2 regions of the Paenibacillus tundrae genome follow, and region 1 is predicted to be linked to the other one. Evidence: predicted binding sites of a transcription regulator. Region 1 holds the regulator's gene; the other holds the start of a gene.
What was found. Region 1 encodes CtsR, which represses protease genes until heat stress. Its sites were predicted from a motif close to ATGGTCAATAAAGGTCAAACA; they were not measured.
Positions count from the first base shown of each region.

Region 2: a site for CtsR is predicted at 2,171-2,191, ahead of clpP (ATP-dependent Clp endopeptidase proteolytic subunit ClpP). Genes of this name have one in related genera too.

Region 1 covers NZ_CP145605.1:5,715,067-5,719,285, reverse strand. The annotation lists rRNA gene rrf (5S ribosomal RNA) at 1-28, shown strand, start outside; gene V6W81_RS25815 (GNAT family N-acetyltransferase) at 242-1,417, shown strand; gene V6W81_RS25810 (CtsR family transcriptional regulator) at 1,902-2,363, shown strand; gene V6W81_RS25805 (UvrB/UvrC motif-containing protein) at 2,392-2,916, shown strand; gene V6W81_RS25800 (protein arginine kinase) at 2,945-4,009, shown strand.
Region 2 covers NZ_CP145605.1:189,258-193,476, forward strand. The annotation lists gene V6W81_RS00905 (PdaC/SigV domain-containing protein) at 186-1,283, shown strand; gene clpP (ATP-dependent Clp endopeptidase proteolytic subunit ClpP) at 1,483-2,079, opposite strand; tRNA gene V6W81_RS00915 (tRNA-Arg) at 2,259-2,333, opposite strand; gene V6W81_RS00920 (sugar-binding transcriptional regulator) at 2,816-3,841, shown strand; gene gap (type I glyceraldehyde-3-phosphate dehydrogenase) at 3,952-4,219, shown strand, end outside.

The DNA of each region.
Region 1 (4,219 bases):
GTCCTGGGAGAGTAGGACGCCGCCAAGCGAAGAACCACTGCCGATGTTATTCGGTGGTGGTTTTTATTTTCTCGGAAGATCATCTTATTTTCTGTGAATATACGTATCCAAGAGGTGCCGTAGCACCTCTTATTTGACTTTGCAGGGTTCCTCTGACACACTCATAGAGAAGACATACATCACAGATCAGACCACACTGGGATGATTTCATCATTTTCTAGAGAACGGGGTGCAGAATGAGATGGAATTTCGTAAATTAACAGCAGACGCTTTCGAAGAATGCATGGCTCTTTCTGAATATGCATTTCAATTTGTAATGAAAGAGGAGCAAAGGGAGAAGCGCCAGAATCAGTTTGATAAACATAATGTATGGGGAGTTTATGATGATGGCAGCCTAGGTGCCAAGCTCCACCTTATTCCTTTTCAAACGTATATTCATGGTCGGTCATTCGACATGGGTGGTATTGCAGGTGTAGCCACTTGGCCAGAGTACAGACGAAAGGGCTGGGTAGCCGGTCTTCTCAAACACACATTGGAAGAAATGAATCGCAACAAACAGAGCATTTCGTTCCTGCATCCGTTCGCGTTTGCTTTTTATCGGAAGTATGGATGGGAAACATACATTGAGTACAAAAAATATAAAGTGCCTACCTCGCATTTGCCTGCCAAAAAACAAACACCCGGAACGTTGCGCAGAGGCAATCCAGATCTGGATGTTTTAAAAAGTGTATATAATGCTTATGCGGAGCGCTATAACGGAATGTTGGTCCGTGACGATGCGTGGTGGAAAGACTCGGTGCTTACGGAGGGAACCAGTCAGAAGGCCGTATATTATGATGAAGCCGGGCAAGCCCAGGGATATATATTATACGAGGTCAAGGAGCGTAAATTCACGATCGATGAGATCATTCATCTGAATGAAGAAGCGAGACAAGCCCTATGGACCTTTATAGCCAACCATGATTCCATGATTGAAGAAGTTACATTACAAGCGCCAGCAAGTGACACCCTTGCTTTTCAATTGGATAATCCACGAATTCAGCAAGAGATCATTCCTTATTTTATGGCTCGCATTGTGAGTGTGGAGCAATTTATTTCTCAATATCCGTTTGCCAGTCAGGATTCCCCAGTACAGATTGCTCTTCAGGTTAAGGATGCTCATGCACCTTGGAACGAAGGCGTGTGGCAATTAAATGTTGCCATGAATGGAACGGCTTCAATCTGGAAGGCTTCCGAACCTGTTTCTGAGGATCAGACAGTACAAATGGATATTCAATCTCTTACTGCTGTGCTGATGGGGTACCGAAGACCTGCTGAGATGGCAGAGATAGGCAGAATTAATGGGCCTACTGAGGCAATTAGTGCTTTGGAGAATGCAATTCCTGTACGGGAAACGTATTTACTTGATTTCTTCTAAAGGATTAGATTGAACAAGAAATTATAAGGATTCGTTTAATTGCAGCACTGATGGTTCCTATAATCACCCGGTATAGCATGAAGGCGTAAGGGTAAGACAAATGGACTTCTCCAGCTCTTTTGGAGAGGTTTTTTTGTGTCCAAAGAATATTTCGTGTAAAATCGTAAAAAATGAATAGTGACCCCACTTGGCAAACTCACAAAATATGCTATAATGTATATAAAGTCAAAGAAAGTCAAAGTCAACTGAGATCATCATTTCGTTTGACTTTCTTATGCCATCCGCTGAGTAGAGTGCGACTACACTTTTCTATGTGGAACAAGCAGTATTAAAGGACCTTCGAGCGGCCTTTACTCTCCCGGTAACACTTGTGGAATCCAGATTCGGTGTTTCACGGAATGGTTAAATGGGATGAGAAGGTGCACTCTGTAGGGGCGTGTGGGTCCTTATTGACTTAACGTTTCAGACAGTGGAGGATGAGTGGATGCGTAATATCTCTGATATTATCGAACAATATCTGAAGAGTATTCTGCATGAAAGTCCCGAAGGAATGGTTGAAATTCAGCGTAATGATCTGGCAGACCAATTCTCATGCGTGCCTTCTCAGATTAATTACGTCATCAGCACCCGGTTTACCCTTGAGAAGGGTTATCTGGTGGAAAGCAAACGCGGTGGCGGTGGTTATGTACGTATTCAACGGATTGAACTACCTGCTCACTCAGCACTGCATAACCATTTGCATCATAGTATTGGAGATGAGATCGGGCAGACTGCTGCCGAAGGTCTAATCTACCAACTTGAGGAAGCACGTTTCTTGAGCAAACGAGAGGCGGGGTTGATGCGGGCGGCTGTATCGAGAGAAATTATTTTGGTCAAACTTCCTTACCGGGATCAAATTCGTGCCAGAATGTTGAAGGCGATGTTAATATCTTTGCTCGGTAAATGAAACTATCGGGATCAAAGGAGGTACATCAATGCTTTGCCAAGAATGCAATAATCGTCCGGCTACACTTCATTTTACGAAGATCGTGAACGGAGAGAAGACGGAATTTCATATCTGCGAGTCGTGTGCTCGTGAAAAAGGGGAAATGATTCCCGGAACAGCAGGTGGATTTTCCATTCATAACTTGTTGTCCGGTCTGCTCGATTTCGACCCATCTGGTAAGGGTGGATCCGCAGGAACACCACCTGCTCAATCCCTTCGATGTGAAGAATGTGGCATGACGTATTCCCAATTTAGCAAAATCGGCCGATTCGGCTGTAGCTCATGTTATAAATATTTTGATAGCCGTCTAGACCCGCTGTTCAAAAGGGTACATGGCAGCACCTCCCACGTAGGTAAAGTACCTGCAAGGGCTGGTGGTCGTATTAAGGTCAAACGTCAAATTGCAGATTTGAAACGTACTCTTCAAGAGAGTATCACGCAAGAAGAATTCGAAGAAGCTGCTCAGATTCGTGACCAGATCAGAGAACTTGAAAAAGAAATAGCTCAGGAGTAAAGTTTGTCATGAGTAGGAGGGATGCGTAATGCCTAATCTGCCTTTTACAGAGAAGGCGCTCAGCGATTGGATGCGCAGTGATGCGGCTGATTCAGAAATCGTTATTAGCAGCCGTGTCCGGATCGCACGCAACCTGCAGCATTATCCATTTCCGATGCTTGCATCCAATGAGCAATCGGAGGAAGTGCTGAATAAGCTGAGCGAAGTACTTCAATACGACGATGTTCATGCTTTTGGGAATTTCCACACGCTGGATCTAATCGATATTGATGAACTTGATAAACGTGTGTTGGTGGAGAAACATCTGATTAGTCCCAGTCTTGCGAATGAATCCAAGAACGGCGCTGTCATCCTTAGTGAGGATGAATCCGTCAGTATCATGATTAATGAGGAGGATCATCTTCGGATCCAATGCCTCTATCCGGGGTTCCAAGTGAAAGAAGCCTGGGAGAAAGCTTCTGCGATAGATGATGCTTTTGAAGCGCATGTGGATTATGCTTTTGATGATCGTAGAGGATACCTGACCAGCTGTCCTACCAATGTCGGTACAGGTGTAAGGGCATCCGTAATGATGCATTTGCCGGCTCTGGTCATGACACAACAGATTGGACGTATTCTAACGGCGGTTTCCCAGGTAGGGCTTACTGTCCGAGGGATTTACGGCGAAGGTAGCGAAGCGATGGGTAACCTGTTCCAGATCTCGAACCAGATCACTCTAGGACAGACCGAGCAAGAAGTTATTGAAAATCTGCATAGTGTTGTTTTACAGATGATTGGACACGAACGTACGGCTAGAGAGCGACTGATTACAGACTCAAGACTGCGTATTACGGACAGGGTTATGCGTTCTTATGGCATACTGTCTCACGCTGCCATTGTGGACTCAAAGGAAGCTGCACAGCGTCTCTCGGATGTTCGTCTTGGTGTAGATTTAGGTCTGTTGGAAGGACTCACTATACCGGTAATGAACGAGCTGAACGTCATGACTCAGCCAGGCTTTTTGCAGAAAACGTTCGGGGAAGATATGCGTACAGATGAACGAGATATCTACCGTGCTCAGCTCATTCGGGATACGATCAACCCCACAAAGTAAGGTAGCTTCAGAATTATAAATGAGGTTTCACGCTGCAATTGCAGCTTTTATATAATAAGGCAGATTTACATCAGGTCATTGCAACGAATCTACAAAATTGATGTGAAATGCTTAATGATTTTATTCGCAGCATGGCTGCAGACAACGTGTTATAAAGAATACGGTGGAGAGCTGGGTTCAGTAGCTCTAGCCCGTTTTATCCAAAACCAT
Region 2 (4,219 bases), 1.0 Mb from region 1:
GTTCGTGACAAAACGGTCATTTTCGGTGCAATTTATTTCAAGTTAATCGTCAAGATTGTAACTGGAGCTGTAAACCTTTCCTCAAATGGGTTAATTATAATAAAGAGGTGAGCGTATGAGACATTTTCGTTCAACATACATACGCAATGAACCCTTAGTGCGAATTTAGAGAGGAGTTTTTATATATGACATCATGGAAGAAATGGACAAGTGCGTTGCTGGCAGCTGGAATTATTGTAGGTAGTGGAGCAGGGTGGCAAGAAAGTTCGGTTCAAGCGGCTTCGGTCTCAACTAAAGTAACGTCTCCGACGGAAGTAACACTGAAATCGGCAGGTAAAACGATGACTCAAAAAGGACTTCTGCAGGGTGGATCTACATGGGTATCTCTAACTGCGGTCAAAGATGTTGCAGGTGGAACACTAACCTATGATGCGAAGAACAAAGAGTATACGCTGACCGCGGCTAACAATAAGATGAGAATTAGTCTAGCTGATGGATCACCAATGCTTAGAGTGAATAACTACTATCCGGGCGTTGAGGCGAAGCTGATTCAAGGGCGGTTATACATTCCTTTCTCAGCGATGAGAGATTACCTGGGTGTTCAGGGAAGCTGGAATGGGCAAGCGAAGACGTTAACACTTAGCAAGGTGAAGCAGAACAATGTAACGGTAAAAGCAGCTACAGTGAAAGCGAATGTGAAAAATGCTGAGGTGGATATTCAATATCCACAAGTAAGTGGACTTGGCAATGACAAAGCTGAAGCGGCAATCAACAAGGTGCTGAAGGATGAGACTGATGCATTTGTAGCAGGCTTCAAGAAGCAGGTTTCTGAGAATGGGGCTGCTACTGCGGATCGCCCATATGCTTTTGAGAGCACATACGTTGTGACATATAACGAAAATGGCGTGCTGGGACTCATTACACAACGCTATGAGGACTACGCGGGAGCTCATGGCATGACGACCCGTTCAGGACACACATTTGATCTAGAATCCGGCAAGGAACTGACGCTGAATGATGTGTTACAGAACAATACATCCATGCGTGAATCTCTTGGCAAAAAAGTAGGTACACAGCTTAAAGCACGTGGTGGTTATCTGGACGGATATACTGGTCTGAACAAAGATCAGGACTTCTACGTTACGCCAACCGGTATTGTCGTGTTCTTCCAACTGTATGAGTACACGGCATATGCTGAAGGATTCCCAGAGTTCCCATTCACGTACAAAGAAGTGCTTCCTAAAGGTGCAGCGCCATTCAGTGGAGTAACAGCTGAAAAGTAAGAATAGGATCGTTATTATATGTTCAATAATTTCGGATTTATCACGTATAGAACAGAAGTTTAAACGACACGCAGTTGCAATTGCGATCATCATAAAACCACAAAAAAATCCCACCATTCATAGAATGGTGGGATTTTACTAGTTCATAATTAGAAGCCAAGAAGACTTCAACTCATGACTTTATAGGTGAGTTCTGCAATTATACGCCTTGTGAACCTACTCTTTCGATAACTTTATCAATGATACCGTAATCGGCAGCTTCAGCAGCACTCATGAAGTAGTCACGATCTGTATCTTTCTCGATACGCTCCAGTGGTTGACCTGTGCGCTCGGAGATGATGCGGTTCAATGTGTCACGCATTTTCAGAATGCGACGAGCACGGATTTCGATGTCTGTAGCTTGACCTTGTGCTCCACCAAGTGGTTGGTGAATCATGATCTCACTGTTAGGCAATGCAAAACGTTTACCTTTAGCGCCTGCATTGAGCAAGAAAGCGCCCATAGAAGCTGCCATACCTACACAGATGGTAGATACATCCGGTTTGATGAATTGCATTGTATCGTAAATGGCCATACCGGCTGTGATGGATCCGCCTGGGCTGTTGATGTATAAGTGAATGTCTTTCTCTGGATCTTCTGCAGCCAAAAATAACATCTGTGCCATAATGGCATTCGCCACAACGTCATTCACGTCGCTGCCAAGGAAGATGATACGATCCTTCAGCAATCTGGAATAGATGTCATAGGCCCGCTCACCGCGGTTGCTCTGTTCAACGACCATTGGAATATAACTCACGTGAAAAACCTCCTCGGAAATGTAAATGTTAAATTGGTGTTTATATTTAAACTGTTACCGTATTACCCACATCATAAACAATTCCAAACAAAAAGTCAAAGAAAGTCAAACTAACTTTGAAAAAAAAGAAACCTTTCCGGTTTCATTGGTTAAAAGGGTTATGTACTACGAAATAAGAATGGCGCGCCCGCCAAGAATCGAACTTGGATCTCAGGCTTCGGAGGCCTACGTCATATCCATTGGACCACGGGCGCACATGAATTGTTGGCTACTCTTTCGTAGCACGGATGCTTGCACATCAATGAGCTTCAAATATGTGACAGCATTAATGATTATATCTTAAGCGTGGTCGAAATGCAAGCAAATGATCAGCCTCGTAGTTTGGAATGTAACGAAAATGATCATGATGAAGATAAGTGGATAAAGAATGCATTTAAGTACATGCTATAAGAGGTTTTGCACATGTTGAGCAAGGTGGAGAAGGAGCCATATGTAGATAAGAATGTAGACTTTCTTCTATATATAGTGTGAAACAGATTCAGCACCTACGAGAAGCTCAAGATTGTGAAAATAAGCGCGTACAAGCTTAGAGGAACGTTATGAAATGGGGCGTTTGAAACACTTGCATGTCGCGTCAGTTTTAGGTAGAATAGACGTGGGACTTAAAAAGTTAACCCGGGACATTTTGAGGCCATGAAAGAGAGCTTGGAACGAGAAGCTTGCGGGAGTGGAAAGCATGCGAAAGATTTTAGAAGTGCAAAAGCAGCTTCTGCCTGATCTCATGGATGTCTTGAAGAAGAGGTATACGATTCTACACCAGATCATGTTATCGGATGTGATTGGACGAAGAACGTTAGCTAATTCCATGCAGATGACCGAGCGGGTTCTGAGGGCTGAGACCGATCTATTAAAGGCTCAGGGACTTATCGAAATTGACAGTACAGGAATGAAGATCAGCGAGGCAGGTCATGATTTGCTGCAGCAGTTAGAGCCTGTCGCCAAAGAGCTGTTCGGATTATCCGAACTGGAAGAGCGCATCAAGCAAGCCTACGGTCTGCAAAAGGTAGTCGTTGTTCCTGGCGATTCGGACGTATCTCCATTTGCCAAACGGGAACTGGGCAAGGCCGGAGCAAAGGCTCTCGGCAATATTATGAATGATAACGACGTTGTTGCCGTAACTGGCGGTTCAACAACGGCTGAAGTTGCAGAGCAGCTTAATCCGCCAACACCACTCAAGGGTGTCTGGTTCGTCCCTGCACGCGGTGGACTAGGAGAGAGCCTCGAAATTCAGGCCAATACGATCGCATCCACGATGGCAAAACGGGTAGGAGCACAATACAAACTCCTGCATGTACCGGATTTGCTTAGTGACCATGCCTATGAATCCCTTGTTCAAGATCCGGGTGTCCAGGAGATTCTGCAGCTGATTAGACAATCGCGCATCGTTATTCACGGAATCGGTGATGCCGTGGAGATGGCACGGCGACGTAAACTTGCGACAGAGATCGTGGAAGAGCTTCAAGAGCAAGGAGCCGTATCGGAATCATTCGGTTATTACTTTAATGATCAGGGTAACGTGGTTCATACCATGCTTACACTCGGTATGCGACTTCAAGATATCGAACGAACCGATGTAGTGATCGGGATTGCGGGTGGCAAGAGCAAAGCAGCTGCCATTCACTCCGTGCTTAGATTCGGTCAGGAAGATATATTGATTATTGATGAGGCTGCTGCCAAAGTCATCGTAGCCGAACTGGAATAAGAATTTATTTTCTAGAACATTTCAAATTTGTTGTCTTGACGGACTTCACGGTCTGTCTTGAATATATAGCTTCATAAAAAAATCAATCAAAACTTGGGAGGAACTTACTCATGATTAAAGTAGGTATTAACGGTTTTGGACGTATTGGTCGTTTGGCATTCCGTCGTATTCAAAATGTAGAGGGCATTGAAGTTGTAGCAATCAACGACTTGACTGATGCTAAAATGCTGGCTCATTTGCTTAAATATGATACAACTCAAGGTCGCTTCGATGGCGATGTTGAAGTACATGATGGCTTCTTCAAAGTGAACGGCAAAGAAGTTAAAGTATTGGCTAACCGCAACCCAGAAGAACTTCCTTGGGGAGACCTCGGTGTAG